DNA from 3 places in the Synechococcus sp. R5-15 genome. Region 2 is predicted to be linked to each of the others. Evidence: predicted binding sites of a transcription regulator. Region 2 holds the regulator's gene; each other region holds the start of a gene.

Region 1 (11,248 bases), on a different contig from region 2:
CCGTAGCCGTGTCAGCATGAGCTGATCTGCCCGTAACTGTTGATGCTCTGGCATGAGCTCAGCGAGAAGGGATCCCGGCTGGGGATCCCCTTTTGGTTTCTGGGTTGAGCTTCCTCAGGTCGATGGACGGCACAGGACGCTTCAACGCTGGCACGAGGTGCTGTTGACCAAAAGCAGCCAAGTTGCTCAAGGGATCCACAATTGAGGGGTGCTATTTCCTCGGAAAAAAACGGGATCCCATCAGGGATCCCGCTGCAGAATCGGCCACACCGTCTAGGCGTCGAAGTAAAGGGCGAACTCGTAGGGGTGGGGCCGCAGGTTAATGGGGTTGATCTCGTTGTCGATCTTGTACTCGATGTAGGTCTGGATCAGATCTTCGGTGAAGACGCCTCCCTCCAGCAAGAAGGCATGATCCTTCTGCAAGCTTTCCAGAGCATCCAGCAGGGATCCGGGTGTGGAAGGGATCTTGGCCAGCTCTTCCGGCTCCAGATCGTAGATATCTTTGTCCAAGGGCTCGCCGGGATGGATCTTATTCTTGATCCCGTCCAGGCCAGCCATCAGCATGGCCGAAAAGGCGATGTAGGGGTTGCAGGTGGCATCCGGGCAGCGGAACTCCAGACGCTTGGCCTTGGGATTGTTGCCGGTCACCGGAATGCGAATGGCAGCGGAACGGTTGCCCTGGGAGTAAGCCAGGTTCACCGGCGCCTCGAAGCCGGGCACCAAGCGCTTGTAGGAGTTGGTGGTGGGGTTGGTGAAGGCCAGGATTGCCGGGGCATGCTTGAGCAGGCCACCGATGTAGTAGAGAGCTGTCTCGCTCAGGTTGGCATAGGTGCCTTCGCTGTAGAACAGGGGCTGGCCATCCTTCCAGAGGGACTGGTGGGTGTGCATGCCAGTGCCGTTGTCGTTAAATAGGGGCTTGGGCATGAAGGTGACGGTTTTGCCGTGCTTGCGGGCCACGTTCCGGATCACGTATTTGTAAACCATCATGTAGTCGGCAGCCGTGATCAGATCGGCAAAGCGATAGCCCAACTCCCCTTGCCCGCCGGTAGCCACCTCGTGGTGATGCTTCTCGATGGGCACCCCCAACTTGCCCATGGTCAGCAGCATCTCGGTGCGGATGTTTTGATGGGCATCGGTGGGCGGGGCCGGGAAATAGCCCTCTTTGTAGCGAGGCTTGTAGCCCAGGTTGCCACCTTTCTCCTCGCGGCCCGAGTTCCAGCGACCTTCGATGGAATCCACGAAGTAGTAGGCCGAGTTTTGGGTTTGGTCGAAGCGAACATCCTCAAAAATGAAAAACTCCGCTTCCGGCCCGAAGTAAGCCGTATCGGCAATGCCCGTCGATTGCAGATAGGCAACGGCACGGGCGGCAAGGCTGCGGGGACAGCGGCTATAGGGCTGGCCAGTGCGCGGCTCAACAATGCTGCAAGTTATGCTGAGGGTGGGCACCTCCAGAAAGGGATCGATCCAAGCCGTTCTGGGATCCGGCACCATGTACATGTCCGACTCGTTGATCGCTTTCCAGCCCCGGATACTGGATCCGTCAAAGGGAAGCCCCTCGGTGAAGGTTTCTTCCTTGATCATCGAGGTGTGGAAGGAAACATGCTGCCAGGTGCCAAAGATATCCACAAACTTGAGATCCACTATCTGGACGTTGTTGTCCTGGATCATCTGAAGCACTTCTTGGGGCGTGGATGCCATTACTCTCTCCTGATTGGGTTGCGGTTAAGACTGGGGGAACTGTGGCTGAAACAAATGGGATCCCAGCAGGTGATCCCCACGCTTCGACCCAGACAGGCCAAAAACGCTCACTCATCCTAGAAAGGCCAACACGGGTATTTTGTAGTTTCTGATACAAAATTCATTTGAGCTCCGCTTTCTGACCAAGACCAAATTGCTGGCCATCTCAGACACCTCTTTTCCTTCTGGCTTGGGTCAACCGAGATTGGGTGTTGGGGATCCAAAACTTGGGCAATGGCCGCCACTTGGCCAACCTCTGGGCAGAGATAACCCTATGGGATGGGCAAAAAAGGCCCCAATGGCCTGAGGCGAGCGAAAATGAGGCTAATAGGCCTCGGCCTCGACCGGTTCGCCAAGGGGTGTTAAGCTAAAGCGTAGTCGTTATGAGTTTGGCTTTTATTCCCATTGCAGAAGGAGAGACATCGGATGATAGAGCAAAGTCGGGTTGAGAATGTGGTGATTATCGGCTCCGGCCCTGCTGGGTTTACAGCAGCCATTTACGCTGGGCGTGCCAACCTGAAGCCGGTTGTGTTTGAGGGGTTCCAGGCGGGCGGGATCCCGGGCGGGCAACTGATGACCACCACCGAGGTGGAGAACTTTCCGGGCTTTCCCGAGGGCATCACCGGCCCCCAACTGATGAAGAACATGCGGGCTCAAGCGCAGCGGTGGGGGGCAGAACTTTACACCGAAGATGTCACCTTTGTGGATTTAAGCCAGCGGCCCTTTGTCGTCCGTTCTGACGAGCGGGAATTGCGCACCCACAGCCTGATCATCGCCACCGGGGCCACAGCCAAGCGCCTACACCTGCCGGGGGAGGAGACCTACTGGAACCGGGGCATGTCAGCTTGTGCTGTCTGCGATGGGGCTATGCCCATGTTCAGAGGGGTGGAATTGGTGGTGATCGGCGGCGGCGATACTGCTTGTGAGGAAGCCACCTACCTGACCAAGTTTGGATCCCACGTGCACATGCTGGTGCGCAGCGACAAAATGCGGGCCAGCAAGGCCATGCAGGATCGTGTTCTCAACAACCCCAAGATCACTGTGCACTGGAACACCGAGGCGGTGGAAGTGATGGGCGACGGCCTGCGCCTGACCGGGGTGAAAGTGCGGAACAACCAAACCGGCGAAATACGCGAGATGTCAGTGGGTGGCCTATTTTATGCCATTGGCCACAAGCCCAACACCGACTTGTTCAAAGGACAACTGGAACTGGATGAAGTCGGCTACATCGTCACCCGCCCGGGATCCGTGGCCACCAGTGTGGAGGGGGTGTTTGCCGCCGGCGACGTGCAGGATCACGAGTTTCGTCAGGCGATTACCGCTGCCGGCACTGGCTGTATGGCGGCCATGTTGGCAGAGCGCTGGCTCTCGGAACACGGCTTGGCCCAGGAGTATCACGTCCTTCCCCAAAGCCATCCTGAACCCAGCCCTGCTGCGACTTCTGCGGCAGAGTCTGCTGGGGATCCTGCTGTTGAGGAGGCCAGCTTTGAGGAGAATGGACAGGATGACTTAGACTTCAGCAAGACTTGCCATGAGGGGAGCTATGCCCTGCGGCGACTCTACCACGAAAGCGATCGCCTGCTCATGGTCAAGTACACCGCCCCCACCTGTGCCCCTTGTCATGCCCTCAAGCCGATCTTGAACAAGATCATCGATGAGTTCTCGGACAAGCTGCACGTGGTGGAGATCGATATTGAGAAAGATCCGGAGATTGCAGAGGCAGGGGGGGTGGCGGGCACCCCGACGGTGCAATTTTTCAAAAACAAGACGCTGGTGGCCCAGTTGGTGGGCGTTAAGCCCAAATCCCAATATCGAGAGGTGATCCAGGCCAATTTGTGTGAGGAAAAATCCCCCTAAGGATGTTGTCCTCTCCAACCTCTGGCCCCTCTCCCCAAGGGAGAAGGGAGCTGGGCGCAGAAAACGGTTTCCCAACCGAGGCTCAGCTAGTCCGAAAAGGCACCGTGGTAGGCGGCCTGCATGGCTGCCAAAGACACCACCAGTAAGGGATCCTCTTCTGCCGTCCTTAAGAGCAGGGGATCCGCAGGGGATCCCACCTCTCCCAAAAGCTGCCACTGGCCGGCAAGCTGCGCTTCTAAGTAGGCTTCCCAAGCAGAGCGCTGGGCCGGATCCACAGAAACCAGGATGCGGCTGGATCCCTCGCCAAACAGGGCCTGATCCCAGCGCAAGGATCCAGGAGCCAGGGAGAGGGTTGCGCCGCGGCCTCCGCTCAAGCAGGCTTCTGCCAAAGCCACAGCCAATCCCCCCTCGCTGCAGTCGTGGGCAGAGCGCACCCAGCCCTGGCGGATTCCATGGCGACAGGCAGCTTGCACCCGCTTTTCCAATTCCAGATCCACTGGCGCGGGCCGGCCCGTAACTTGCTGGTGGATGACCGCCAAATACTCGCTGCCCCCCAAGCTGGTGAGGGCCTGGGATCCCAGGAGGTAAATGAGATCCCCTGCTTGCTGCCACCCCTGGCCACAGATGCATTTCAAGTCGGGAATAAGACCCACCATGCCAATGACAGGGGTAGGGTAGATAGCCTGCGATCCCTGGGGGGTGAGGGTCTCGTTGTAGAGAGAAACGTTTCCCCCCGTTACCGGCGTACCGAGGGCACGACAGGCATCTCCAATCCCCCGACAGGCCAGGGCCAGCTGCCAGTACACCACCGGGTTTTCGGGATTGCCAAAGTTAAGGTTATCGGTAACAGCTAGGGGATCGGCCCCCACACAGGTGAGGTTGCGGGCAGCTTCCGCCACGGCTGCCTTGGCCCCCTCGTAGGGATCCAAATACACCCAGCGGCCATTGCCATCCAGGGTAGCAGCGATGGCCTTGCGGGAAGCTCGCAGGGGCGGCACCTCGCCCACGCCAAACTTTTGGGAACGGATGCGGATAACCGCCGCATCTCCCTGGCCCGGCCAAAGGACGGTGTTGTTTTGCACCTGGTGGTCGTATTGGCGATAGATCCAGGCTTTGCTGGCCAGGGTGGGGCTGGCCAAAAGCTGCAGCAGCACCTCTTTCCATGCCAGCGTTGCCTGAGCGAGGTGGATCCCCTGGCAATCACAAGGGGGTAGAGTGGCGGGATCCCATTGCCACGCTGCCTGCACGTAGGCTGGCGGCTCTGGCAACACCGGACGGACATAGACGGGGGTGTCTTCGGCCAAAGCCCGCACCGGCACCTGCACCACGCAGGATCCCTGGTGCCAGATCTCCACCAGCGGCTCGGCAATGACTTCCCCGGCCACACTAGCTTGCAAACCCCAGCGGTGGAAGATCTCCATCACCTCCGCCTCGCGGCCTTTTTGCACCACCAGCAGCATCCGCTCCTGGGATTCCGAGAGCAGGTATTCCCAGGCAGCCATGCCGCTTTCCCGCGCCGGCACTCGGTCGAGGTCAAAGCGGATCCCCACCCCTCCCTTGGCGGCCATCTCCGCGGTGGAGCAGGTGATCCCGGCTGCCCCCATATCCTGGGCAGCCACCACAGCTCCTGTGGCAAAGGCCTCCAGACAGGCCTCGATGAGGCACTTGCCCAGGAAGGGATCCCCCACCTGCACTGCCGGCCGATCCTGCTGCGCATCCTCCTTGAGCTCGGCGCTGGCAAAGCTGGCCCCGCGGATCCCATCCCGCCCTGTAGTGGAGCCTACATACAAAACGGGATTTCCCACCCCTTGGGCTGCAGATTTGACAACCGTAGGGGTCTCCAGCAGCCCCAGGGCCATGACGTTGACCAAGGGATTGCCGCTGTAGCAGGGATCCACCGCCACTTCTCCCCCCACTGTGGGTACCCCGACACAGTTGCCGTAGTGGGCGATCCCTTCCACCACCCTGGCCATGAGGCGGCGGTTGCGGGGATCTGTTAGCGGCCCAAAGCGCAGCGAGTTAAGCAGGGCAATGGGACGGGCGCCCAGGGTAAAGATATCCCGCAGGATCCCTCCCACGCCGGTAGCTGCCCCCTGGAAGGGCTCCACTGCCGAAGGATGGTTGTGGGACTCGATCTTAAACGCCAGCCAATCCCCCTCCCCCAGATCCACTACGCCGGCATTTTCCCCCGGCCCCACCACTACCCGCTCGCCCGTGGTGGGAAAGTTTTTCAGCAGAGGGCGGGAGTTTTTGTAGCAGCAGTGCTCTGACCACATCACCCCAAACATGGCCAGCTCGTTGGGGTTGGGATCCCGGCCCAGCTGCTGCTGGATCTGTTGATATTCCGCCGGGGAAAGGCCGTGGGCTTTTAAGTCTTCGAGAGTATAGGGCATAGTGCTCCAATTGCCCCTAGCTTAGGTCAACAACCCAGGGCCCAAGAGACGGGCCTGACGCTCTTCCAGTATGCGGCTTAAGGGGGGCCAGCGCTTCAGGTCGGGGTCTTGGACAATAAGCTGCTCTGCCGCCTGGCGGGCCAGCTGCAGCACCTCTTGATCCTCCATGAGACTGGCCAGGGCGAAATCGGGTAGCCCCGACTGGCGGGTACCCATCACTTCCCCCGGCCCCCGGAAGCGCAGATCCATCTCGGCAATGAAAAACCCGTCGTGGGATTGCTCCAGCACCTTCAGCCGCCGCAGAGCATCTTCTCCTTTGGATCCCGTCATCAAGATGCAATAGGCTTGGTCGGATCCCCGCCCTACCCGCCCCCGCAGTTGGTGCAGTTGGGAGAGCCCAAAGCGCTCCGCATGCTCCACCAGCATCACCGAGGCATTGGGCACATCTACCCCCACCTCCACCACCGTGGTAGAGACCAGAATATCCAGCTCCCGCCGGCGAAAGGCCGCAATGACAGCTTCCTTCTCGCTACTGGTCAAGCGCCCGTGCAGCAGGCCCACCCGAAATTGGGGGAAGACCTTTTCCTGCAGACGCTGGTGTTCCTCGATGGCAGATTTGAGATCCAGCTTCTCCGACTCTTCAATCAACGGCAGCACCACGTAGGCCTGCCGCCCTTGGGCAATTTCCCGCTCGATAAGCCGCATCACCTGCAGGCGATCCCCTGGCCGGGCCACCAGGGTGTGCACGGGCTTGCGCCCCGGCGGCAGCTCGTCAATTTGGGTAACATCCAGATCCCCATGCAGGGCCAGGGTGAGGGTGCGGGGGATGGGGGTAGCGGTCATGGTGAGGACATCGGGGTGATCCCCTTTCTGTTGCAGAGCGGCCCGCTGCTCCACGCCAAAGCGGTGCTGCTCGTCGATGACCACCAAGCCCAGGTTGCGAAACTGCACTGCCGGCTGGATGAGAGCATGGGTGCCCACCACCAAGGGCAATTCCCCGGTCTGCAACTGCCGCAGGATCTCCCGGCGCTTAGCAGGGGGCGTGGATCCAGTCAACAGTTCAACGGGCACCTGCAGCTGGCTGAGCCATTCCACCAACTTGCGGTAGTGTTGCTCGGCCAAAACCTCGGTGGGAGCCATGAGGGCCGCCTGCCAACCGGATTGAATGGCTGCCAGCACAGCTGCCACCGCCACCACGGTTTTGCCGGATCCCACATCTCCCTGCAAGAGGCGGTTCATGGGCAAGGGATCCCGCAGATCCGCTAGGATCTCGTCGATGGCCCGCTGCTGGGCAGCGGTAAGCTGAAAGGGCAGGATTTGGTAGAAGCGATCCAACAGCTCCCCTCTAGCCGGCTGGTAACGAGGTATGGCCTGAGCTTGGGCACGATAGCGGTGTCGCCGCTGCAATAGGCTTAGTTGTAGGTAGAAAAACTCATCGAACACCAGCCGCCGCCGGGCCTGGGCCAGCAGCTCTCGGGTCTCAGGAAAGTGGATCTGCTGCAGGGCAACAGGCAAGTCCAAAAGCTGCAACTGCCGCTTGAGATCCGCCGGCAAGGGATCCTCCACCAAGGCCGCCGCCGGCAAAGCCAGTTGCACCGCCTTGCGCACCAGATCGGCGGGGATCCCTTCCGAGAGAGGGTAAACTGGCAAGATCTTGCCCAGCCTGTCCAGCTCCTCGCCCTCTCCCCCCAGCACCTCCAGTTGCGGGTTATCCAGCGTTAGGCCCAACCGGCCCTTTTTGACCAGGCCGCTGGCAGCCACCAGGGCCCCCTTGGGGTATTGCCGCTCCAGGGAAGCTTGCCAACTGCGCTGGGCAAACTGCCGCCCGCTGTAGAAGCGGCTGAGGGTAATTACACCACTTTTGTCGGCAATCTTTAGGTTGAAGATGGTCAGCGAGGGATTCTTGGGGCTGGTAAAGCAACTGCAACTTTTCACCGTCCCTACAAGGGTAACGGTCTCCCCCACCTTGGCTTGGCGGATGAGCACCCGCCGGGAATAGTCCAGGTAGTCGCGGGGGAAGTAGTAGAGGGCATCCCGCACGCTGTGTAGGCCCAGTTGTGCCAGCTTTTCCGCCGACTTGGGACCAATGCCTTTGAGAAACTGCAGCGGCTGCTCCAGGCTGAGGCCGGCGGGGAGAGATGGGGAAATCGTGCTCCGCCCTGCCTCTGGGGGGGTTGTTGCTACGCCTACGGCAGGGAAACCAGAGCGCTGTGGCAACGAGGCTGCAAACGAGCCAGGTTGGTGGGAACTCGGTCGGGACAGCTCTTGCTGACGTCGGACTCGCTCCAGCCAGCGGCGGGTTTCGGCCACCAGGTGCTGGCGTTCGGGCAGCTCCAGCTCGGAATACAGGGTATAGCGGGATCCCAGTTCTTTCCATCGCCGCCGGTCATCTCCATTCAGCACCCAGTCAGAGGGGGGATCCTGTCCGAACACGCTCCCCAAAAATTGGGAGAAGGTCTGCTCTCGCCCCCGCAGGTCGGTAAACCCCACCTCTGCTTCTAGGGAAAGGGCGCGCTGAAGCCGCTGTAGATCCACCTGGCTCAAGTTGCTTGGCTGCCGGGAGTGCTCCTTATCAATCCAACTTTAGCCAACAACGGCAGGACAACCGAAGGAGTGCAGCAGCGCAAGCCACACTTTCCATTCCTTTTCCTTGATAAAGAAAAAAGCCTGCCTTATTACTCCGCAACACTGTCGTGACGGGGCAGGCCGAAGGGATCCAGAGGCACTTTTTGGGAGATGCAGGAGCTTTAGCTGCGGGCCAGGGCGGATCCCAAAAGCAGAGCCATCACTGCCGGCACCAAGGCAATCGCCAGGATGGTGAAAACTTGTGCGTCCGTCATAACCAACTCCCTAACAGTGGAATTGCACAAAAGTCAGCTCCCTCACTCTACCGTAGCTTGAGGGGTAGCCTTGACACCGAGAAGAAAAGCTCAACATTCTTTACAAAGCAGCCCTTGCCCATCCCGCTTGACCGTGGCTCCCAGATCCTCTGCTTGGATCGATTGACATTCTCCCCACCCCTAAAGCAAGGGATTCTTTCTCAGTTTTGGGGTTTTACCCCAGGCAGAAAGGCCGGGGCCTGCGCTGCTGGTTTGCGGGTCATGCTACGATGTTGCTCCGCAACGCCGTCGCGACGGCGAAGCAGTTCTTGCCCATTCCTCCTGCGAAGTTCGGTCTTGGCGTCATCATGGTAGCTGCTCCACAAAGTCTGACCACCTCACGGGATAGCTTGGCCATCCTGGCGGAAACGGATCCCTTGGTTTACCGCCTGATCCAGCAAGAGCTCAACCGGCAGCGGGATCACCTGGAGATGATCGCCAGCGAGAACTTCACTTCTCCTGCCGTCTTGGCAGCCCAGGGCTCGGTGCTCACCAACAAGTATGCAGAAGGGCTGCCGGGCAAGCGCTACTACGGCGGCTGTGAGTTTATTGACGAGATTGAACAGCTGGCCATTGACCGGGCTAAGCAACTCTTCGGGGCAGCCCACGCCAATGTGCAGCCCCACTCGGGGGCGCAGGCCAATTTCGCTGTTTTCCTGGCCCTGCTGCAGCCAGGAGACACAATTATGGGCATGGATCTGGCCCACGGCGGCCACCTTACCCACGGCTCCCCGGTAAACGTCTCCGGCAAGTGGTTCCGCGTGGTGCACTACGGGGTGCATCCGCAGACGGAGCGGATTGATTTTGACCAAGTGCGGGATCTGGCCCTGCAGCACCGGCCCAAGCTGATCATCTGCGGCTACTCTGCCTATCCGCGGACAATTGACTTTGCCGCTTTCCGCGCCATTGCCGACGAGGTGGGGGCCTATCTTCTGGCCGACATTGCCCACATTGCCGGCTTGGTGGCCACTGGACATCACCCCAACCCCGTGCCCCTCTGCGATGTGGTGACCACCACTACCCACAAGACGCTGCGAGGGCCGCGCGGGGGACTCATTCTCACCCGCGACCCAGAATTGGGCAAAAAGCTGGATAAGGCAGTGTTCCCCGGCAGCCAGGGGGGGCCGCTGGAGCATGTTATTGCTGGCAAGGCGGTGGCCTTTGGAGAAGCCCTGCAGCCCAGCTTTGCCCAGTACTCGGCCCAAGTTATCGCCAATGCCCAAGCCCTGGCGGGATCCCTGCAACGGCGGGGCATTCGGCTGGTTTCCGGGGGCACAGACAACCACCTGATGCTGCTGGATCTGCGCTCGGTTTCGGCGGTGCTGGAAAAAGTGGGGGCGGCGGATCCGGTGATGACAGGCAAACGGGCGGATCGGCTAATGGACGAGATCCATATCACCGCCAACAAAAACACCATTCCCTTCGACCCACAGCCGCCTTTCGTGGCCAGCGGACTGCGCCTGGGATCCCCGGCCTTGACCACCCGCGGCCTGGGGCCGGTAGAATTTGAAAAAATTGGGGAGATCATCGCCGATTGTCTGTTTCAGCCTGAGGAGCCTGCTGTATTGGAAGAGTGTCGCCAGCGGGTGGCTCAGCTCTGTCGTCGTTTCCCCCTCTACCCCCACTTGGGATAACCGCAATCCTCGCCACGGCTTGCTATGCCCTACTTGGTTGCCTTTCTGGCTGCTGCCTGTGTGGTTCTGTGGGCAACCCCGGTGGTGAAGGCGGTCGGGATCCGCAGTGGCCAGTTGGACTTTCCCGACGAGCGCAAGATCCACCAGCAACCGATGGTGCGCCTGGGGGGGGTTTCCATCTTTTTTGGCAACTTGGTGGCCCTGCTGTTGCTCTGGGGAGCCGGAGCTTTTGGGGGCTTGCGCACCGAGCAGGAGTACGAGATTTGGGGGGTGACGATCGGTGGGGTTTTGTTTTTTTTGATTGGCCTGGCGGACGACCTGTTTCACCTGTCGCCTTTTTCCCGCTTGTTGATGCAATTCGGCGTGGCTGCTGCCGCTTGGGGAGTAGGGGTGCGCATTGAGTTCATCAGTCTGCCCGGGAGAGGGATCTGGCCCTTTCCGGTGTGGTTGAGCCTGCTGATTACCCTGTTCTGGCTGGTGGGGATGGCCAACGCCATCAACTTCATGGACGGGCTGGATGGGCTGGCGGCAGGGGTGTCGGGAATTGCGGCAGTGGTGATGCTGATCGTAACCCTGCTGCTGGATCGACCGGCGGCGGCCATGCTGGCGGCGGCTTTGGCGGGAGCTTGCCTAGGCTTTTTGCGCTACAACTTCAACCCAGCGCAGATCTTCATGGGGGATGGGGGGGCCTATTTTTTGGGCTTTACCCTGGCTGGGATCGGGGTGATCGGGGTGGCCAAGGGGGTGA
Region 2 (8,890 bases):
TGAAAACGATTTTTGACATCCTTGACATACTCCCCTGCCCAAAGGCAGGAGATTCTGGTTCCTGGCTCTGCGACAGCACTTACCGTGTTGGGCTGCCCCTCTACGACAGCGGTGCTCATCTCCCCAGGCATTCCCCCTTGCGGGGCAGTTCCCTAAACCCAGTTTTCTTGGTAAGGATGAATGCGAGCCGCCACCGGACTGGCCAGCCCCAGCCACAACAAAGCTAGGATCCCGACCCAGGCCCACAGGCGAGACGGGATCCGACATCTCATAGGCAACTTCTGATCCAGATGCGGCATTAGAGATAGGCTGATAGGTCGCTGTGGCTTTCGTTCTTGGTACCGCCCCAGCCGGGAACAGTCTTGGCCTGCACCAGAATGTAGCCCGCAATCAGCTTCAGATCCTCGTCGGTGAGGTTGCGCAGACGGGGATACTCACTGGTGAGCTGGGTGTTGGGGTGATACTCCAACAGAGACTCCACCCCGTCATAGGTGACCGGATTCTTGATGTAGTCCACGATTGCCAGCACATTATCCCGTGGGGGAGTTGCCCCCTCCAGATCCGAAAGCTTCAAGCTTACGTCTGGGTTGGGATAGGTCTGACCGCCCACATGGCACTGGGCGCACGCGGTGTTGAATAACTTCTTCCCTTTGGCCAACTGGGCCTCGGTAAAGGTAATGGACTCGGTTGGCGACAGAGCCACCGCAGGAATATCCTTAGCTGCAAACACTGGAGCCAGACCCCAGCCAAACCCAGCCATCAACACAGCCAACAGCAGGACAAGCAACCGACGACGCGCTGGCACAAACACCTTCTGAACAGAAAAAGCTTTGCTAAACATGGTTCTCCGTAGATCAGTCTAGAAAGAGGAGAGGTGGGCTCCACTCCAGCCGCAAACCCGACAACAGGATCAAGAATAGACCATCAAGAGATCATTTGCAGATGGGATCCGAGATGGTTTCCCAATGGTTCCATTTGCCTTTGGTGTTAAGTTTGATTACGGAGCTATGGCCTGTTGGGAGTCTGTTGGCCGAGAGCTGACTTGGCCACAGCCCAGTCGAGAGAACTGAGCAGGTAATGAGCAGGTAATATAGAGCTTGGCTTGCTTGCCTGGCAACCTCAGAGCAGGAGAATACGGCAGACTCCGTTCCAGGTTTTCCCCATGTCCTCTATCCGATTCCAGCCGTTGCGGGTGGCTTTCACCTGTGCGGATCCCAGTCAAGTGCAAATGCCCGTTGCCGATTTGCTGGCGGCCTTGCCGGCCTCACCACTTCTGACCTACACAGACCCGGAAGCAGCGGACTTGCGGGTAGAGCTGTTGCCCGATGCCACTTATCACTTTTACCGGCGGGGGGAAGAGGTGGCTCTGGCGGCCTTCCGGATCCCGGTGAAGAAGCTACTGGCCCTGCCTCGCAAGCTGGTGCGGCTGTTGGAGCACGTGGCTGCTTTTGGTAATCTTTTGAACCTGCAACCTGCCAGCGATGCGCTGAGCAGCATCTTGGAAGTGGAATTTCTCCAACTGGAAACCCCGGCCAGCAGCTCTGCCCCTGCCGAAGTGAGCCCCCTGCCGCGGGATCCCCAAGGGAAAGTGCAAATCCAAGCAGGCCGCAACCTGGCCATTGCCTTGAGAAACAGAGCCCCCACTCCAGTGCATGTCTATGTCACCGTCTTTGACGAGCGGCGGTACAGCGTGGATTTGGTTTACCCCTATCAACCAGATCTGCCTGCCCGTTTACGCCCCAACGAGAGCCTGCTGATTGGCTCTGGCCCCCGCTACCTGCTGCAGATGCAGCTGCCAGAAGGAACAGACGTAGCGGTGGATCGCTTCAAAATCTGGGTCAGCAGCACCAGCATGCAGCCAGGCATTATGGTGATGCCCCCTCTGGGGCAACGGCTGGAACCTCCCTCAGAAGATCCCTACGGGGCCGGATCCCGCCTGGATCGGGAAGTCCGGCTGGCCATTCTGGGCAAAGCAGGCAGCACTCCCATGCCAGCTTTTGCCGAGGATCCCTGGTGGTGTATGGAACAAGCTGTCAAGATTGTAGCCTAGCTAGCTTTTGTCAGGTGCTCTTTCGGACATGACTTTTCAGAATTTTGATAAAGGTCGGCTCAACATCGTCAACGCCGATTACTGACAGCTTATAACTGGAAGACAGGCTAATTTTCTTATCCTGATCAACATCAGTCAAGACTACAAAAGCCTGATTCTGCTGAAGACCAAGCCTGGAAGCCAACCAAGAGTACTTGTCTATACTTTCATAATAATCACCCGTTTTGGATTCTACCCAGTAAAACTTATCATTGACATAAAAGAATAAATCTATTTCAAAATCATTTCCATTCGGCAAAGTAACTTGAGTATTCATGATGTAAGAAAAACTGATCTTTTTGCCTTGCTGACTGGCAATCTTTACTAGCTTTTCTTTGACATATCGCTCCAGCCATCCTCCTGATAGAAAGTTCAATGCATTTGGGTCTCTGCTCGGCTTTGCTTCTAAAATAAATCTAGGAGACTTCAAATAATGGTACTCCTCCAAGAAGGCGATACTACAGAGCATATTCGCAAGTTGGCAACTATCTGATACTACCTGGTTTGGCTCGTCTTTCAGAATCAGGGAGAAAGCCTCTCCTTCGTTCATGTTTGACTTTATCGACTTGTAGAGTTTTCTAATTGAATAATATCTATCTCCCATAAAGTTGGATATCTGATTTAGCTTGCTGTTCAGTTTGCTACCAACCCTACTTGCTTCCTTGGTTTCCAAGCTTTTAATTCTTATTCCTTTAGACCACAGAAATAAAGCTAACCTCAACTTATCACGATCACGGCTGATATGATCAATGACTTCCTGGGAACTTTCCTCAAGCGCTTTGACAACAGCAACTTCTTGTGAGTCCCAACTTACTGCTTGATTTGTCGCTCGAGGAAGCTCAAGCCTTTGAAGATTAGGCTGTAGTTCCTGATGAATGTCTTCCGCTCTTTCCACTCGGCTGGCCAAGATGGTTCTCTGTTCATTCGGATGCCTGTCACGTTGAGACATACCTGTAGATGAGGAGATAACTTTTGTAGTTTCTCGCTTCCATCTCCCTGACCTAAGCCTAACTCCTATCAAGCTCCCTGACCTAAGCCTAACTCCTATCAAGATGCCGATGGCTATTCCAACTAACAAAGCTAAAATTAAATCCATTGGATTTAGTCCCGATCTTTGTTGTCGTTACCTTTGGCTTGAGTTGACTAGACTACCCGCTTGTCTCAACATGATAGGGGGAGGTGAGCGAATTTTCAAGTGGAGGGGGCTTGCCCCTGACCGCAGAGAAGCTAGGTGCGAATGAGGGATCCCAGCCAGCCTTGCTGAAGGGCTTCTTGAGCAGGAGTCAGTTCAGGCAACACCTCCAACGTGTAGACATCGGGCCGAGGGGGATCCAACGGGATCCAGAAATGTTTCAACTGATCGGCTTGAAAAACGCTCAAACAAATGATCTGGTGGGGCTGATAGGCCGTCAAGCGTTCCGCCAAGTTGGCAGCGCTCACCCTGAACCCATCCAGGGCCACCAGCTCATCGCCGGCCCAGATGCCCGCTTTTTGCGCCGGGGATCCCATCTCTACTGCGCTGATGCGATTGCCTTCGCCGTTGAAGTTGAGGCCCAGGTAGGGGGGAAGGTTGGGTCGGCTGAAGTGAACCTTGAGGGTGAGGCCAAAGGGGTGGAGGTAGGCGTTGTAGTCTAGCTCTTCCGTGCCGTCCACATAGGCTGCGAAAAACCGGCCAAGATCGGCACCGGCTGCCCGCTCAAACGCCTCCCGCAAGTCTTGGTCGCTGTAGCCCTTCCCTGACCGACCAAAGCGCTGCCACAGATCCTGCAAAGCCGTATCCAGGGATCCCTGACCGCCGGAAAGGTGACGGATGTGCAGATCCAGCAGCCAACAGACCAAAGCCCCTTTTAAGTAATAAGAAACCTGGCTGTTGAGGGTGTTTTCGTGGGGGCGGTAGAGTTTGATCCAGGTATCGAAGCTGGACTCCCGCAGCGATTGCACAGCCCGGCCCGGAGTACGCTGCAAGCGGCCAATCTGTTCGGAAAGAATCTTCAAGAAATCGCCGGCACTGAGGATCCCTGCCCTCAACAAGATGACATTTTCGTAGTAGCTGGTCGCTCCCTCACAAAACCACAGGCATTCCAGATAGTTTTCTTGGTTGTAGTCGATCTTTTCCAATGCCAGCGGACGCAGACGCTTGACATTCCAGGCATGAAACAACTCGTGGGCCAGCAAAGACAAAAAGCGCCGATAGGACTCCGGCTGATGCAGCTCCAGCCCAGAGTAAAGAAGGGTGGTGCTGTACTTGTGCTCAAGGCCACCAAATCCTCCCGGCGACAAATGCACAATGAACCAGTAGCGGTCGTAGGGTAGCCCACCGAAAAACGCGGCTGTGGTTTTGACAATCGCCTTAGCATCAGCGACAGCCCGCTCCACATCCAGAGTGCCCGCCCCCCAAACCACAAAGTAATGGGGGATCCCTTCCACCTCAAACGATTGCATCCGATGCAGGCCCACCTCCACCGGGCTATCCACCAGCTCGTCATAGTCCTCTGCCACAAAAGACTGGCCGGAAGCGGGATCCCCAGAAGAGGAGATCAAAGGCCGCAAACTGGTGGCGATGCGCCAATCGGGCTTGGGGGGGATCACCGTCAAGGTGTAAGGTTCCCGCTCGCGACCGGGCACGTAGAGAAACAGCGCTGCCCCGTTGAAATAGGCGTGGGTCAAATCCAGATGGTTTGTGCGCACCGTCAGCTCATAGGCATAGACCCGGTAGCACACCTTCACGGCAGAACAGCCCGGCGGATCGATCTGCCAGGTGTTCTTGTCCACCTTCCGCCAGGCCAAAGGGATCCCTTGCTCAGTTGCCGCCTGAAACTCCTGCACATGACGGGCATACTCCCGCACCAAGTAGGATCCCGGCGTCCACACCGGCAGCCGCAGCCGCAAAGGCATCTTTGGCTCCACCTCTCGGAGCAGCAGCTCCACCTCCAGGAGGTGATTGGCCGGATCCGGCATCCGCACCGTGAAATGCTGGCGGCTCAGCCGAGAAGGTTCAGCAACAACAGCCTCCGGGCTCCCCATAGATAGATAGATAGATAGAATGTTCCAACCCACTCCACTCTCTACCGCCAAGGGCCGACGCAACCCCCAGCGACAATGGCTCCTATCCTAACCTCTGCCTTTGGCTGGAGAGCAGCAACGAGACTTAAAAACGTAGCGCGTGCTACAAAGATACCTAGGCAGAACCTTCTACTTTAGGGTAAATCTTGGTATCGTCATAGATTCTGAAGTCAATGGGTTGCAACCTAGCCTAATGCTTCTAGATTGATCTTAGTAGGTTGATCTTAGGTATAAACTGACCTTAAAAGGTTGATGAGTATGGCGGTGGCCGTAGCGGAAAAATCTCTGATCACAGCCTTCAAGCAATTGGGAGGCCCTCACCATCCTCCGGTTATCGAAACGTTTGAGCGCGGGAAGACCATTTTTTTTCCAGGGGATCCGGCGGAGCGGGTTTACTTTTTGGTGAAGGGAGCCGTTAAGCTCTCGCGGGTCTACGAAATGGGGGAGGAAATCACCGTCGCCCTCCTACGCGAAAACAGCATCTTCGGCGTGCTCTCCTTTATCACAGGACAGCGCTCTGATCGCTTTTATCACTCGGTGGCTTTTACGCCTACTGAGTTGCTCTCTCTGCCGATCGAGCAGGTGGAAAAATCCCTACAGGAGAACGCCGAACTGGCCATGTTGCTGGTTAAAAGCCTGTCGTCCCGCATTTTGCAAACGGAGATGATGATCGAGACACTGGCTCATCGCGACATGGGATCCCGTCTGGTCAGCTTTTTGTTGATCCTCTGTCGCGATTTCGGAGTGCCTGGCCCGGATGGGGTCACCATTGATCTCAAGCTGTCTCACCAGGCCATTGCCGAAGCCATTGGCTCAACCCGCGTCACCATCACCCGCCTGTTGGGAGAGCTGCGCAAGAAGAAGTACATCTCCATTCACAAGAAGAAGATCACCGTACACGACCCGATGCGGCTGAGCCATCGCTTTGCCTAGAAGGAAGAGGAGAACACTTCCTGAGCAGCACCTTGCCCAGGCAAACCCCGCTCGATGGTTGGTTGAAGCTCTGGCCGGCCTATGTTCAATCTACTGCTGCAGCCTTGAAGAATCTCTGTGCCCGAAGGACAGACTTAAAGTTTTCTGGAAGCTGACCGGATCGCGGGCAAAAACCTACTAGTCTATGGGGGGATCTGGCTTTGGCCAGAGCTATCTAGCCAATTGCTGAGGTGTAACTGTGGAAACAGCCATCGAGTGGATTACCGCCCATGAGATCCTCGACTCGCGAGGGCGTCCCACCCTAGAAGCCCTGGTGGGTCTAGCCAATGGAGCAACGGGCTTGGCGCAGGTTCCCAGCGGTGCCTCGACCGGTACCTTCGAGGCCCATGAGCTGCGGGATGGGGATCCCAAACGCTACGGCGGTAAGGGTGTGCTGAGGGCGGTGGAAAACATCCTTGGCCCCATCCAGTCGGAGCTGCAGGGAGAAGATGCCCTCAACCAAGCCCGTATTGACCAGTTGCTGATCGACCTGGACGGCACCCCCAACAAGTCCCGCCTGGGGGCCAACGCTATTTTGGCAGTTTCTCTGGCGACAGCCAAAGCGGCTGCGGAAGCAGTGGGCTTGCCTCTTTACAAATACCTGGGGGGGCCTTTTGCCAACCTGCTGCCGGTGCCGCTGATGAACGTGCTCAACGGCGGCGCCCACGCCGACAACAACGTCGATATTCAAGAATTTATGCTTGTGCCCATTGGAGCGGCCAGCTTTCGCGAGGCGCTGCGCTACGGGGCTGAGGTGTTTGCGGTACTAAAACAAGTGCTGCAGCAGAAGGGGCTGTCCACCGGTGTGGGGGATGAAGGGGGGTTTGCTCCTGATCTCGACTCCAATGCGGCGGCTTTGGATCTGCTGATGACGGCTATTGAACAGGCAGGCTACAAACCGGGAGCAGATATCGCCTTGGCCTTGGATGTGGCCGCCAACGAGCTGCTGCAGGATGGGCAATATCACTTTGAGGGCAAAGCCCGCAGCGCGGCTGAGATGGTGGCTTACTACCAGCAACTGCTGGCCAACTATCCCATCCTTTCCATTGAAGATGGGCTAGCGGAAGAAGACTGGGCCGGTTGGCAAGCCATGACCGCTCAACTGGGATCCCGGGTACAGCTGGTGGGAGATGACCTGTTTGTAACCAACCTGACCCGCCTGCAAAAGGGCATCGACAGCGCCGCCGCCAACGCCATTTTGATCAAGCCCAACCAAATCGGCACCCTGACGGAGACTGTCTCGGCCATCCAATTGGCAGTTCAAGCCGGCTTTCGCACCATCATCAGCCACCGCTCTGGCGAGACGGAAGACACCACCATTGCCGACTTGGCGGTGGCCACCCGTGCCGGGCAGATCAAAACCGGATCCCTCTGCCGCAGCGAGCGCATTGCCAAGTACAACCAACTGCTGCGCATCGAAGACGAGCTGGGGGAAGCGGCAGTTTATGCCGGTCGGGTGGGCCTGGGTCCTAGAGCTCGCTAACTTCCCGTTCCGTCCCAGGGGATCCCTAGCACCTGCACCAAAAAGGCCCAGCGGTCGGCAGCTTCCTCAATCAGCTTGCTGGTGGGCTTGCCGGCCCCGTGCCCTGCCTTGGTGTCGATGCGGATGAGGATGGGCTGGGATCCCCCCTGGGCTGCCTGCAGGGCAGCGGCAAACTTGAAGCTGTGGGCGGGCACCACCCGGTCGTCGTGATCTGCGGTGGTGATCAGGGTGGCGGGATAGGCAGTGCCGGGCTTGAGGTTGTGCAGAGGGGAATAGGCGTAGAGGGCCTTGAATTCCTCCGGGTTCTCCGGGGATCCGTACTCCGAGATCCAGGCCCAGCCGATGGTGAACTTATGAAAGCGCAGCATGTCGAACACCCCCACTGCCGGCAGGGCCGCTGCAAACAGCTCCGGCCTCTGAACTAGGCAGGCCCCCACCAGCAGGCCGCCGTTGCTGCCGCCGGAGATGGCCAACTTGGCGGGGTTGGTGTAGCCATGGGCTATCAGCCACTCGGCAGCGGCAATAAAGTCGTCGAACACCTTTTGCTTGTTGAGCTTGGTGCCCGCCTGGTGCCACTCTTCTCCGTACTCGCCGCCGCCGCGCAAACTTGGCTGGGCATAGACACCGCCCATTTCCAGCCAGGCCACCAGACCCACTGAAAAGCTGGGGGTAAGTGAGATGCCAAAGCCACCGTAGCCATACAGCAGGGTGGGGTGATCCCCTGTCCGAGTCAGGCCACGGCGGTGGACGAGAAACATGGGGATGCGGGTGCCGTCTTTGCTGGTGTAAGACACCTGCTGCACCTCGTAGGCCTGGGGATTGAAATCCACCTGGGGCTGACGGAACAGGGTGCTGGTGCCGCTGGTGAAATCGTAGCGGTAGATGGTGGGCGGGGTAGTGAAGCTGGTGAAGGTGTAGAAGGTCTCGGTGTCGTAGCGCTTGCCGCCAAAGCCGCTGGCGGATCCCAGCCCGGGCAGCGGAATTTCTCCTAGGTAGCTACCGTCTAAAGCAAAGGTCTTGATCTGGGTGTGGGCGTCTTTGAGGTAGAAGGCCACAAACTGATTGTTGATCAAGCTAACCCCCTGCAGGGTCTCCTCCGCCTCAGGGATCACCTCCTGCACCCGGTCAGGCTGCTCCAAGTCGATGGCCACCAGTCGCCGCCGAGGAGCTTGGCAGTCCGTCAACAGCCAAAAGCGGGATCCGTCGTTGCCCACGAAGCTGTATTCGGCCTCAAACTCGCGGATGAGCTCTACTACAGGAGACTGGGGATCCCGCAAGTCTTT
Region 3 (11,248 bases), on a different contig from region 2:
ACTGGGGGCCTCAGTACCCCAAAGCCAGATCCACCACCCCCAGCAAGGGATCCCCGGCCCGGAAGCGCCGCACATTTTCTCGCACCCGCTTAGAGAGGGCTGGGACAATCATGGCATCGGTAAGAGCAGTGTGGGGGGTAATCAGGCAGTTGGGCAAGCTCCAGAGGGGATGCCCATCCGGTAGGGGCTCGGGATCCGTGACATCCAAGGCGGCCCCGCGAATGACCCCCTGCTGCAGGGCGGCCACCAAGTCGGAGGTCACGATGTGCTTGCCTCGCGCCACATTCACCAGCCAGCACTGGGATCCCATCTGCTCCAACTCAGCTTGGGCGATGATCCCCTCGGTTTCTGGCGTGAGGGCCAAAGCCAGGATCACCACATCTGCCCCTGCCAACACCGTTTGCCGTTCCGCGAGTGTCACCACCCGCGTGGCCCCCGGCAAGGGATCCGCCTTGCGACGCACCACGTCGATGGAGCACTGAAAAGGCTGCAACAGCTTGATCAACTCTTGGGCGATGCCCCCGGCCCCGAAAATGACCACGCGGCTGCCCCAGAGGCTGGTACCGGAGCCTTCCTGCCACGTTTGGGCCAAGGCGCGGATCTTCAAGTCGCGCAAGCCGGCCAAGGTCAAGGCCAAGGCATGTTCCGCCACTGGCTGGGCATAGACCCCCTTGCCACAAGTCCACACATAAGCGGGATCCAAGACTCCCGCCCGAACAAAGGGTTCCACCCCTGCCCAGGGCAGCTGCACCCAGCGGATCCCTTTCCCTTCCGCCAGACAGCACTTCAGGCCGGGCACATCAAAGGCATCGGCCCAGACCAAGGCTTCTGCTTCTGCCAGGGGCACAATTTCGCCACCCCCTGCCAAAACAGCCTCTTTGAGCCAGGGGCGAAGATGGCCGGGTTCGACGGCAATGCGTTTGCCTTGGATGCCCATAGGAACCGTTGGATGAGGCTTTCCCCTTGCCAGGATACTGTCGGCAGAGCGAGAGATGGCATGCACGGGCAGCCGCAAAAACCGGTGATCGAGTGTTAAGGGATCCCAAAGGGAGCCTGGAGCACCCTTCTGGGATCGCTAGGGTGGAAGCCGGAGCTGTTGTGTTGGTTAAATCTCCAGTAGGTGGCATTCCCCGATGACCCTTTCCGAACTGCTGATCTTGGTGACGCTGCTCTTTCCCGGGATCCTGTTGTCGCTCATTGTGATGGGAACCTTTGCCGCAGGGGGATAATCATCTCCCAATGACAATGGTGAAGCCCTAAAGACGTGAAGACATGTCCAAAACCAAGCTGAGCGCCTGGGTCATGGGCTGGGGGTTAGCCTGCACTGCTGCTCTCTTTTTGCCCAGCGTGGCTGCTCAAGCTCAGGTGACCCTCGGTGTGCAGCCGGTGCGGGTGGTGCAAGGGATCCCTTTGTACCAGAAGGAGGTTTGGGTTGGAGACAATCGGATCCCCGTTTCTATCGTGGTCATTTCTCTCGCAGCGGGCCAACTGCGGCCTATCTGGGCTGCACCTGCGGGGCTGGTGGGTCTGGGGGAGCTGTCTTCCTTTGGCCCCGAACAGGGAGCAGTAGCCGCCATTAACGGTGGGTTTTTCAACCGCAACACCCGTCAGCCGCTGGGGGCAATTCGTCGGGATGGCCGTTGGATCTCCAGCCCCATTTTGGGCCGTGGGGTCATCGCTTGGTCGGATGGGACGGCAGGGCAAGAAGGGGGATCCGTGCGCTTTGCCCGTTTGCGGATGCAAGCAGAGCTGCGCAATGCCATTGGGGATCAAATCCCAGTGGTGGGCATCAATACAGGCTATATCCTGCCCGGCATCTCCCAGTTCACCCCCGACTGGGGATCCACCTACACCACCCAAACGGACGACGAAATGCTCGTGATGGTGCGGGAGGATCGGGTGCAAGAGATTCTGATGGCTGGCCTGGCCGGCAGTTTAACGGTACAGATTCCCAGTGAGGGGTATGTATTGGCAGGGCGGGGGCTAGAAGGTGCCCTAGAAGCCCGCAAGCTGGTTCCCGGGGATCGCCTCAGCCTTCATCTGCGCTTGGATCCGCCCGAGCTGGAAGCTTATCCCCACATCCTAGGGGCAGGGCCGCTCTTGCTCTTGGATGGGCAGGTGGTTTTGGATGCCCGATTGGAGGCATTTCAACCCCTCTTTCGCAGGCAGCGAGCCGCCCGCAGTGCCATTGGCCAACTGGACAGCGGACATTTGCTGCTGGTGACCGCCGGCAATGCCCAGGAAAATCAAGGGCTCACCCTGCTGGAGATGGCACAGTTGATGCAGCAATTGGGCTGTCGCCATGCCCTGAACTTGGATGGGGGCAATGCTTCCACCTTGGTGCTGGGGGGAGAGGCCGTCAATTGGGAACACCGACACCCAGAAGCCAGCCCACCCAACAGTGAGACGGATCCCAGTCCCTCCCGGCGGCGCACACCCCGAGTTCACAATGGCCTAGGGTTTTTCCCAAGCCCAAGTCGGTGACAGAAAACTTTTGTGCCGGCGGGATAGAGTCTTTTCCCTTTGATCCAGGGATCGAGGGTGGGATCCCCGGACTTCCCGGCTGCTTGGATGAGGGATCAGGTATTCTCCAGGATTGGATCTACCTTCTCAAGAAAAAGATCTCTCCCCCCGCCAGAGGAAGGACTCGGCTTTGATTGCGCAATGGGATCCCGGCAATCTCAGCACCCAAAGCCCCAGAGCTTTTTCAGGTCAATTTTAAGTGGGATCCAAACTGAACGCCCAATGCTCATTTCTCATAACAGAAATAGAGATTAAATTAAGTAGAAAACATCGGCCTTGAGACCGGTAAGAAAAATGATCAAAGAGGCGATCTCTTGAAGAAGACGACCTCAGAGTATAAAAGGCACGCAATTCTTTACGCTTCTGCTAAATCAGATGCTGGTTTTCAAAAAAGTATTGTCAATAATCCATTTTTTGACGAAGATGATTGACGAATTTATATTTCTTCACTCTCGAGGTTAGAAATTAACTCCTTGGACTTTTGGTTACAATTCTCTCTACTACGAATGTTCGCTAATGTGTAGGCCTACCCGGCTCCCGACCAAATGTATAGTTATTTTAAAAATGACTATCTCTCCTGGTGGACAAGGCTTTTGGGGTAGGTTGACCCTTGCTCCTCTCTCGTGGGTGGGCTGCTGGTACTGGCATTCCTGTTTGTGAGAGTTAATCTTATTTGGAAGAAATTGATCTTTTTCTCAAATTTTTATAGAGCACCTCTATACTCAAGTGAGATAGCCCCACACACAAGCTTCTGGGCTAGGCCTGAAATTTTATTGAGATCCCCTGTCAAAGCTTTTCAGGTATTGCCTCTTGTGCCAAAAGGCTAGGATGGGCAAGGATTGTATTTTCTATTACTCTATTGGGGATGATTTGTATGCCAGCTAGAAGCAGAACCGACTCATTGACGGATACGCACAGGTGGTGTTTCATGGAATCCATAGCCGACGCTCTCCACCACTTGTAGGCCCTATAACCTAGGGCCGTGTTCTCTAGCCTGCTCGCGAGATAGAACGTGGTTTGCACTGCTTCTCCAAATCCTATGCCTTCCTCCAAGGATGCCGCTCCTGTAGCCCGCGCCAAACAGCCTGCGGCTCAAGCCAGCCCTGCTGCCGGCGAGCTTTTCCTTCAGCAGAATGGATCCCTCTCCGCCCAGTTGGTTCCCCAGGGATCCCTGCAGCTTTACACCCACCCCAGCCGAGGCATGTTTACGCCTGTCATGGCCCAGGCGCTGCGCTTGGCCGGCCAGGGAACGCGGGTGCTGATCGTGCAATTTCTCAAGGGTGGGATCAACCAGGGGCCCGCAAATCGTCTCTCCTTGGGCAGATCCTTAGAGTGGGTTCGCTGTCGCCTGCACCGGTGCATCGATACACCTCACCTAGAGCCTGAGGAGCGGGTGGCGTTGGATGAGCTGTGGCAATTCACCCAGGAGGCTGTCAGGAGTGGCCGCTACGACTTGGTGGTGTTGGATGAGCTGAGCTTGGCTGTGAAGTTGGGCCTGATCTCAGAAGCTGAAGTGCTGAGCTTAATCGACCAGCGCCCCATCTCCATGGACATGGTGATCACCGGGCCGGAGATGCCGGATTCGTTTCTGGAGCGGGCGGACTTGATCACGCAGCTGCGCCTACGTGGCATCCCAGGCCCAGGGCTCCGCACTGCCGATGGGAATGTTGCCTGTTCTCTGGATCCCCCTCAAGTCAGCGGCACAGGTGCTATGCCTACAGCAGCCCATGTTGCTCCGCACCGCTAGCGCAAACAGTTTCCGCTCCGAAAGACCTAGGCAACACGGGTCGCGTCAGGGGGGCGGAGTCCCAATAAGACTGGAGCTTGTCCACCAGATGTGCCCTCACTCTCCAGGAAGCCGGCTGTAGCCATGTTGAAAAACGACCGCTGGATCTGTGAGCAAGCGCGGCGAGGGATGATCGAGCCGTTCTGCCCTGAGCTGGTGCGCGCTGTTGAGTCTCGGCCTGTTTTGAGTTACGGGCTGTCCTCCTATGGCTACGACATCCGCCTGTCGCCGGTGGAGTTCAAGATCTTTCGCCATGTGCCCGGCACGGTGGTGGATCCCAAGCGGTTTAACCCCAAGAATCTGGAAGCGGTGGAGCTGCACCACGACGAGATGGGGGATTACTTTATCATCCCGGCCCACTCCTATGGGTTGGGGGTGTCTTTGGAGCGGCTGCAAGTTCCGGATAACATTACCGTGATCTGCATTGGCAAATCTTCCTATGCCAGGGTGGGCCTGATTGCCAACCTGACGCCCGCTGAGGCGGGATGGCGGGGTTATCTCACCCTGGAGTTTTCCAACGCCTCCAGCGCCGACTGCCGTGTGTACGCCAACGAAGGGGTGGTCCAGCTTCTGTTTCTGGAAGGGGATCCCTGCCAAGTGACCTACGCCGACCGCGCCGGCAAGTATCAGGATCAGCCGCAGCAGGTGGTGGTGGCCAAGGTTTAGCTGCTTCCCTCAAAAGGGAGAGGGTTGGCGGGATCCGGTTGGCTATGCTGGATCCACGTAGAACCCCATCTTGATTCATCTCCATGCCTGACTCTTTTTCGCCTGCTGCCGCTCCCCCCGGTGAGGCTGAGCCTTTGGGCGATAGGGAGCCCAATCCGGATCTGCTCACAGCTTCCTACGACTACACCCTCCCTCCAGATCGGATTGCGCAAACGCCGGTGGAGCCCAGGGATCAGGCGCGGATGCTGGTGGTGTACCCGGATAGGCACGAGCATCGCCGCTTCTGCCATCTGCCTGACTACCTGCAGGAAGGGGATCTGCTGGTTCTCAACGATACCAAGGTGATCCCGGCCCGCCTGTTCGGGGCCAAGGAACCCTCCGGGGCGCGGGTCGAAGTGTTGCTGCTGGAGCCTTGTCTGGAAGGGATCCCTGCCGCTGCGCAACCTCTGCCGGATCAGGCGTGGAGCTGGCGGGTTTTGGTCAGGCCGGGCAAACGGGTGAAGGTGGGGGATCGGATTGGTTTTTGGAGCAAGCAGGGATCCCCCTCTGGGCTGAGGGCCACCGTTCTGGCTTTGGATCTGGAAACCGGCGGGCGAGTGGTGCAGTTTGAGTGGGAAGGGGCGCAACCTTTTGAGGAAATCCTGGAACAGGTGGGCCGGATCCCGCTTCCTCCCTACATCAAGGCTTCCGGATCCCCGGGCTCAGGACAAGTTCGCCCTGAAGACTACCAAACCCTCTGGGCCAAACACCCCGGCTCGGTGGCTGCTCCCACGGCAGGGCTGCACTTTACCCAGGAGCTGCTGGAGCGGCTGGCCCAAAAAGGGATCCAAACGGCCTACATCACCCTGAACATCGGCCTGGGTACCTTCCGACCGGTGGAAGCGGAGCGGGTAACCGAGCATCGTCTCCACAGCGAGTGGCTCAAGGTGCCGGCAGAAACGGTGGCAGCCATCCAAAAAGCCCAAGCCCGAGGGGGGCGGGTGATCGCGGTGGGAACGACTGTGGTGCGCTCTTTGGAAACCGCGGCAGCCTCTGGCACCTTGCAGCCTTGGCAGGGGAAAAGCGATCTATTCATCTACCCCGGCTACTCCTGGCGGGTGATTCAAGGACTGGTCACCAATTTTCATCTGCCCCGCTCCAGCCTGATGATGCTGGTGGCTGCGCTGATCGGGCGGCAAAGGCTGCTGGATCTCTACCGAGAGGCCGTCGACCAGGGGTATCGCTTCTATTCCTTTGGGGATGGCATGCTGATCCTGCCCTAGGGCTGGGGCTGACCTCCCTGGGATCCCTTGAAGGAACCGGCCTCCGCCTCTCCTTCAACTGGGGTCGAAGGACGGTCTTGCCCGCCGGCAAACCAGTTCCGGATGCGATCCCATTCCACCTGATGGTAGCCGTCCACCACCCAATTGGCCCGCCGCTGCAGCATGTGCAGAGGAAAGAAGGTGGCCAGAGCCAGCACCGGGATCCCTGCCGAACGGGCTGCCTGAATGCCGGAGTAGGTGGCTTCAATGCTCAAACACGCCTGGGCAGGCAATTCCATCCGCTGCAAAAGCAGGCGGTGCAAGTGTCCTGGGGAAAATATTGGGCCTGCATCATCCCCCGTCACTCGATAGGAGCCCACATCGGTCAACTGTATCAGGGCCGGGCAACAGGACTGGAAACGCTCCAGAAAAGCGGTCACCTCGGCTGCCGATTGGCCGCACAGCAGGCCGACCTTCAGTTGCAGCCGCTCCAGCGTCTCCAAAGTTTCCCTCAGGCCGGGAATGAGAGGCAGCTCCCTTTGCCCCTGCAAAGCTTGCTGGTAGTATAGGGCCTTGCGTTTCAGCAGCTCTTCCAGCTGCTTGGGGTTGAGCACCCGCCCCTGCTCCCCCCACAGAGCCGGCAGGCGCTCTCGATCCGGTCGGCCCAGGTATTGCAGCCGATAGAGCTCCCGCTGCCCAGGGGATCCCGACTTCGGCCAGCACAGGTTCCAGGGGCGCAGGTTCTCTTCCACCAGCAGTTGGTTGATGGCCTGTAGGTGCAAGTTCTCGTCATCGGCCACCACTCCACTCCAGCTCAAGATCACCCCTTGCAGTCCCATAGGGGGGACATCACCCTCTGCTAACGACCGCAACCCAACTGCATCAAAGCAGATGGCTTGTCTATCCATTTTGGACGCGACGCTCGAACTCTTCCCGAGTGGTGTCCACCAATTGCACTGCCTCTGGATAGAGCTGAGGATGGTTTTGCTTCAGCCAACTGAGCACCCGTGCCAATTGAGCTGCACACAGATCCAAATCCGCTTGAAAAATAACCGCCGCCGCCATGTGCTGAGCATATTCGGGCGGGTGACCCTGCTGCGCCAGCTCCGCCGTCAAAGCGGCCAAGGCTTGTTGGCGAACTGAGGGCAGTGAACTTTCGGGAGAAGACATAGGCCAAGCCCTTCAAGCGGGAGAGTAGCGGCGCAAGGCCAGCGTGACGTTGTGCCCACCAAACCCAAAGGCATTCACCAAAGCGGCCTCAACAGCCATCTGCCGCCCCTTGTGGGGGACAAAATCCAGCCCTTCGCACTCGGGATCGGGGTTGTCCAAGTTGAGGGTGGGAGGAACCCAGCCGTGGTGGATGGCCAAAGCTGTGGCCACCGTGGCAATGCCGCCCGCTCCCCCCAACAGGTGGCCGGTCATGGACTTGGTGGCGCTGATGGCCAAACGGGGGGCATGCTCGCCAAAGACCGACTTGATGGCCTGGACCTCGGCGATATCCCCTACAGGGGTGCTGGTGGCATGGGCATTGATGTGTTGCACATCCCCAGGCTGAAGCCCGGCATCCTTGAGGGCCAGCCGCATCGCCCGGGCCGCTCCCTCGCCGCCGGGGGCAGGGTTGGTCATGTGGTGGGCATCGCAGGTGAGGCCATAGCCGACTATCTCCGCATAGATCTTGGCCCCGCGGGCGCGGGCGTGCTCCAACTCCTCCAGCACCAGGATCCCTGCTCCTTCCCCCATGACAAAGCCATCCCGATCCCGATCAAAGGGCCTACAGGCTTGCTCCGGGGTGTCGTTGCGGGTGGAAAGGGCCTTCATGGCACTGAACCCCGCCATGGACAAAGGGGTGACCGCCGCTTCCGTGCCACCTGTAATCGCCACTTGCACCTCTCCCCTCTGGATGAGCCGAAAGGCATCGCCAATGGCGTTGGAGCCAGAGGCACAGGCCGTAACTGTGCAGGAATTGGGGCCTTTGGCGCCAAAATGAATGGCCAGGTGACCCGCAGCCATATTGGCGATCATCATGGGCACCATGAAGGGGCTACAGCGATCCGGCCCTTTCTGCAGATAGATGGTCTGCTGCTCTTCCAAGACGCGGATGCCGCCGATGCCGGTGCCCAAGATCACCCCCACTTGCTCAGCGTTGAGAGCGGTGATGCGAAAGTCAGCGTCCTCCAAGGCTTGCCGGGTGGCCGCCATCGCCAGGTGCACAAAGCGGTCGGTGCGCTTGACATCCTTGCGATCCAAGTAGTCGAGGGGATCAAATCCCTTCACCTCTCCGGCAATACGGCAATCGTGGCGGGAGGCATCAAAATGGGTAATCGGCCCAATGCCGCAGCGCCCTGCCAGCAGGCTCTGCCAAAACTCGGCAGGAGAGTTGCCGATGGGGGTGACCGCGCCCAGCCCCGTAATCACAACGCGGCGGGTTGGCCTGAGAGCAGTGGCGGGATCCAGAGTAGCCATCGTCCGGTGTTAGCCCAGGGGTATGGAGGCAGATTAGGCAGCTTTCTTCGAGAGGATGTAGTTGACAGCGTCTTGCACGGTGGCGATCCTTTCTGCATCTTCATCGGGGATCTCCAGGTCGAATTCCTCTTCAAAAGCCATGACCAGCTCCACCGTATCAAGGCTGTCGGCCCCCAGGTCGTTCTGGAAATTGGCTTCTGGGGTCACTTTGTCATCTTCCACGCCCAGTTGATCGGACACGATCTTGCGAACACGGCTATAAACTTCGTCTGCGCTCATGCTTGGAATCCCAACTCTCGATTCAGCGTGTCTTGGCCGGGCCAACCAGCGGCCAATGAAGCAATCCCTATTGTATCGGACAATGGATCCCCTCTTGTGAGCAGCCTCACCTGCATTGGCTGCTGCGGCCAGGGTATGGGAATTGGACGGCAGCCTTTTCGGTTGTGGGAAAGAAAAGCTAGTATAGTCCACTGCGTCTCTACCACTGGATTCTAAGGAGAACTTGCTTCCATGCCCCGCGCTTACGAAACGATGCTGATTGTGCGTCCTGATCTGTCAGATGAACCCCTCGAACAACTGCTCAGCAGTCAGGAGGCAATCCTGCGAGAGAACGGAGTAACCCACGTGGAGATTACCAATAGGGGCAAGCGCCGCTTTGCCGGGTTTGAGATGAAAAAGTTCAAGGAGGGTCTGTACATCCAGTTCAACTACGAAGCCGAACCCAATGCGGTGGCTGCCTGGGAGAAAAACCTGCGCATCAACGAGAGTGTGCTGCGCCACATGACTCTCCGCGTCGGCTAGGTTTGACGGCATCCTGGCCTGCGGGCATGATGGAAGTGCGCTGAGCTGCCCCTTATCCCTGGATGGCTCCGTTATGAACTCGATTGTGTTGATGGGCGAGGTTCTGTCTGAGCCAGAGCTGCGCTACACCCCTGATAACTTAGCTGTTGCGTCCTTGGTGATTGGCTTTCCCAGCTTGCGCCCGGATGAGCCGCCCTACCGGGTGCGCGTTTCCTCTTTTGGAGAACTGGCCAAAAGGGTGGTGGACACCTGCCATGTGGGCGACCAAATCACAGTGGAAGGCCAACTGCACATGAATGTGGTGGAGCGAGATGGGCGCAAAGAAAAGCTGGCCGAGATCACCGCGCGCCGTGTCCATCAGCTGGGATCCGCTCGCGTTCTCTCCCTGACGGGGATGGGCGAACCGGCGATTGTGGAATCCTCTGAGGGGGATGTGGTTTCCCCACCGGAGCCGGACGATCTCCCGTTCTAACGGTTGCGAGACTTGCCGGGATCCCCCATGTCTCAGGAACTTGCTGCGGGTGAACCTTTGAGATCCCTGCGGGTCATCGGCTACTCGGTGCAGGGGCGTCCCATTCACCTTTGGCAGCTCACCCAAGGGATCCGCTCCTTGCTGCTGATCGGCGGAGTACACGGGGACGAGGTGGAAGGATACACTCTGATCGAGCGCTATGTGGCCTCGGGGAGATGGGGATCCCTGGCCGGGAAAGCGACCCTATGGGCAATCCCTCGCTTGAACCCGGATGGCTGTGCCCTGGGGCAACGTCTCAATGCCAACGGTGTGGATCTCAACCGCAATCTGCCTACCCAAGATTGGATCCCGGCCTCTTTGGAAGCTCGCTATCCGCCCGGAGCAGCCCCAGGCTCCGAGCCCGAGACGCAGGCGTTGTTGGGGGGCTTGGCCCAGATGCGGCCCCAATTTATCCTTTCTGCCCACTCCTGTCAGGCACACCCCTGTGTGAACTACAACGGCCCTGCCCTTGAGCTGGCCCAGGTGATGGCCGCTTGCAACGGCTTGCCCATTACCGCCGACATTGGCTACCCTACCCCTGGTTCTCTGGGCACTTGGGCAGGGCAGGAACGGCGGATCCCAACCCTAACGCTGGAAATCCTGCGGGGCACTCCCCTCGATCAAGTCTGGCAAGAGCAGGCCGAGGCGCTGCAGGCGGTGTTGGAGTGGGCAGCCCAAGGCGATGCCTTCTGACCGGTGTCAAGATCTCTGAACTTTCGTTGCCAATCTGCCTAGTTCGTTCAAGATATCTGGGGTTTTCTCGCCCAAATCTTCTACAACACAGATAGGTGGGGCAGAGCAGAGGGGAGCTTGGAGTCGAGGGAAAAGGGGTCAGAGGTCAACCCCGAAGTCACGCTGCTTCTGCCTTGTGCCCCGCTGTCAGCCATCTGGAGGAAGCCGATATGTTCAGCAGGATTTTGGTGGCATTGGATCGGTCGGAGCTGAGCCAGGGAGTATTTCAAAAGGCCGTCCAAGTGGCCAAGGCCATGCAGGCCCAGATGATGATTCTCCATGTTCTGTCTCAGGAAGAGCCGGGCGCCCCAGAGCCGCCGATGATCCTGGGGGTGGACTATAGCTCCGCCATCAGCGCCGAGCTGTGGCAGTCCTACCGGGAGCAATGCGCCATCTTCGAGCAAAACCAGATCGACTACCTGCGCTCGCTGGTGGAGAAAGCGGCTGAGCACGGGATCCGTGCTGAGTACAGCCTCAACTACGGCAACCCCGGTCGGGTCATCTGCGATCTGGCCCGCTCTTGGG

The links. The regulator NtcA, encoded in region 2, controls nitrogen genes in cyanobacteria. The targets are predictions, from matches to a motif close to GTANCNNNNGNTAC.
Region 1: glnA (type I glutamate--ammonia ligase) is a predicted target of NtcA. The motif match lies at 1,840-1,853, and genes of this name have one in related genera.
Region 3: NW839_RS04950 (cob(I)yrinic acid a,c-diamide adenosyltransferase) is a predicted target of NtcA. The motif match lies at 3,365-3,378, and genes of this name have one in related genera.

The regions. Positions count from the first base shown of each region.
Region 1 is NZ_JANSIK010000003.1:21,330-32,577, reverse strand. Features, by position in the region: gene NW839_RS00465 (DUF4278 domain-containing protein) at 1-25, shown strand, start outside; gene glnA (type I glutamate--ammonia ligase) at 274-1,698, opposite strand; gene trxB (thioredoxin-disulfide reductase) at 2,164-3,594, shown strand; gene purL (phosphoribosylformylglycinamidine synthase subunit PurL) at 3,681-5,987, opposite strand; gene recG (ATP-dependent DNA helicase RecG) at 6,009-8,522, opposite strand; gene psaM (photosystem I reaction center subunit XII) at 8,735-8,827, opposite strand; gene glyA (serine hydroxymethyltransferase) at 9,175-10,500, shown strand; gene NW839_RS00430 (glycosyltransferase family 4 protein) at 10,525-11,248, shown strand, end outside.
Region 2 is NZ_JANSIK010000054.1:319-9,208, forward strand. Features, by position in the region: gene NW839_RS05485 (hypothetical protein) at 1-119, opposite strand, end outside; gene psbV (photosystem II cytochrome c-550) at 299-841, opposite strand; gene NW839_RS05495 (hypothetical protein) at 1,163-2,050, shown strand; gene NW839_RS05500 (hypothetical protein) at 2,061-2,996, opposite strand; gene NW839_RS05505 (M61 family metallopeptidase) at 3,317-5,113, opposite strand; gene ntcA (global nitrogen regulator NtcA) at 5,411-6,085, shown strand; gene eno (phosphopyruvate hydratase) at 6,324-7,607, shown strand; gene NW839_RS05520 (prolyl oligopeptidase family serine peptidase) at 7,604-8,890, opposite strand, start outside.
Region 3 is NZ_JANSIK010000047.1:22,904-34,151, reverse strand. Features, by position in the region: gene NW839_RS04960 (D-isomer specific 2-hydroxyacid dehydrogenase family protein) at 11-937, opposite strand; gene NW839_RS04955 (phosphodiester glycosidase family protein) at 1,273-2,484, shown strand; gene NW839_RS04950 (cob(I)yrinic acid a,c-diamide adenosyltransferase) at 3,563-4,270, shown strand; gene dcd (dCTP deaminase) at 4,394-4,975, shown strand; gene queA (tRNA preQ1(34) S-adenosylmethionine ribosyltransferase-isomerase QueA) at 5,059-6,237, shown strand; gene NW839_RS04935 (HAD family hydrolase) at 6,234-7,055, opposite strand; gene NW839_RS04930 (hypothetical protein) at 7,117-7,386, opposite strand; gene fabF (beta-ketoacyl-ACP synthase II) at 7,399-8,679, opposite strand; gene NW839_RS04920 (acyl carrier protein) at 8,713-8,958, opposite strand; gene rpsF (30S ribosomal protein S6) at 9,190-9,480, shown strand; gene NW839_RS04910 (single-stranded DNA-binding protein) at 9,554-9,952, shown strand; gene NW839_RS04905 (M14 family zinc carboxypeptidase) at 9,980-10,684, shown strand; gene NW839_RS04900 (universal stress protein) at 10,780-11,248, shown strand, end outside.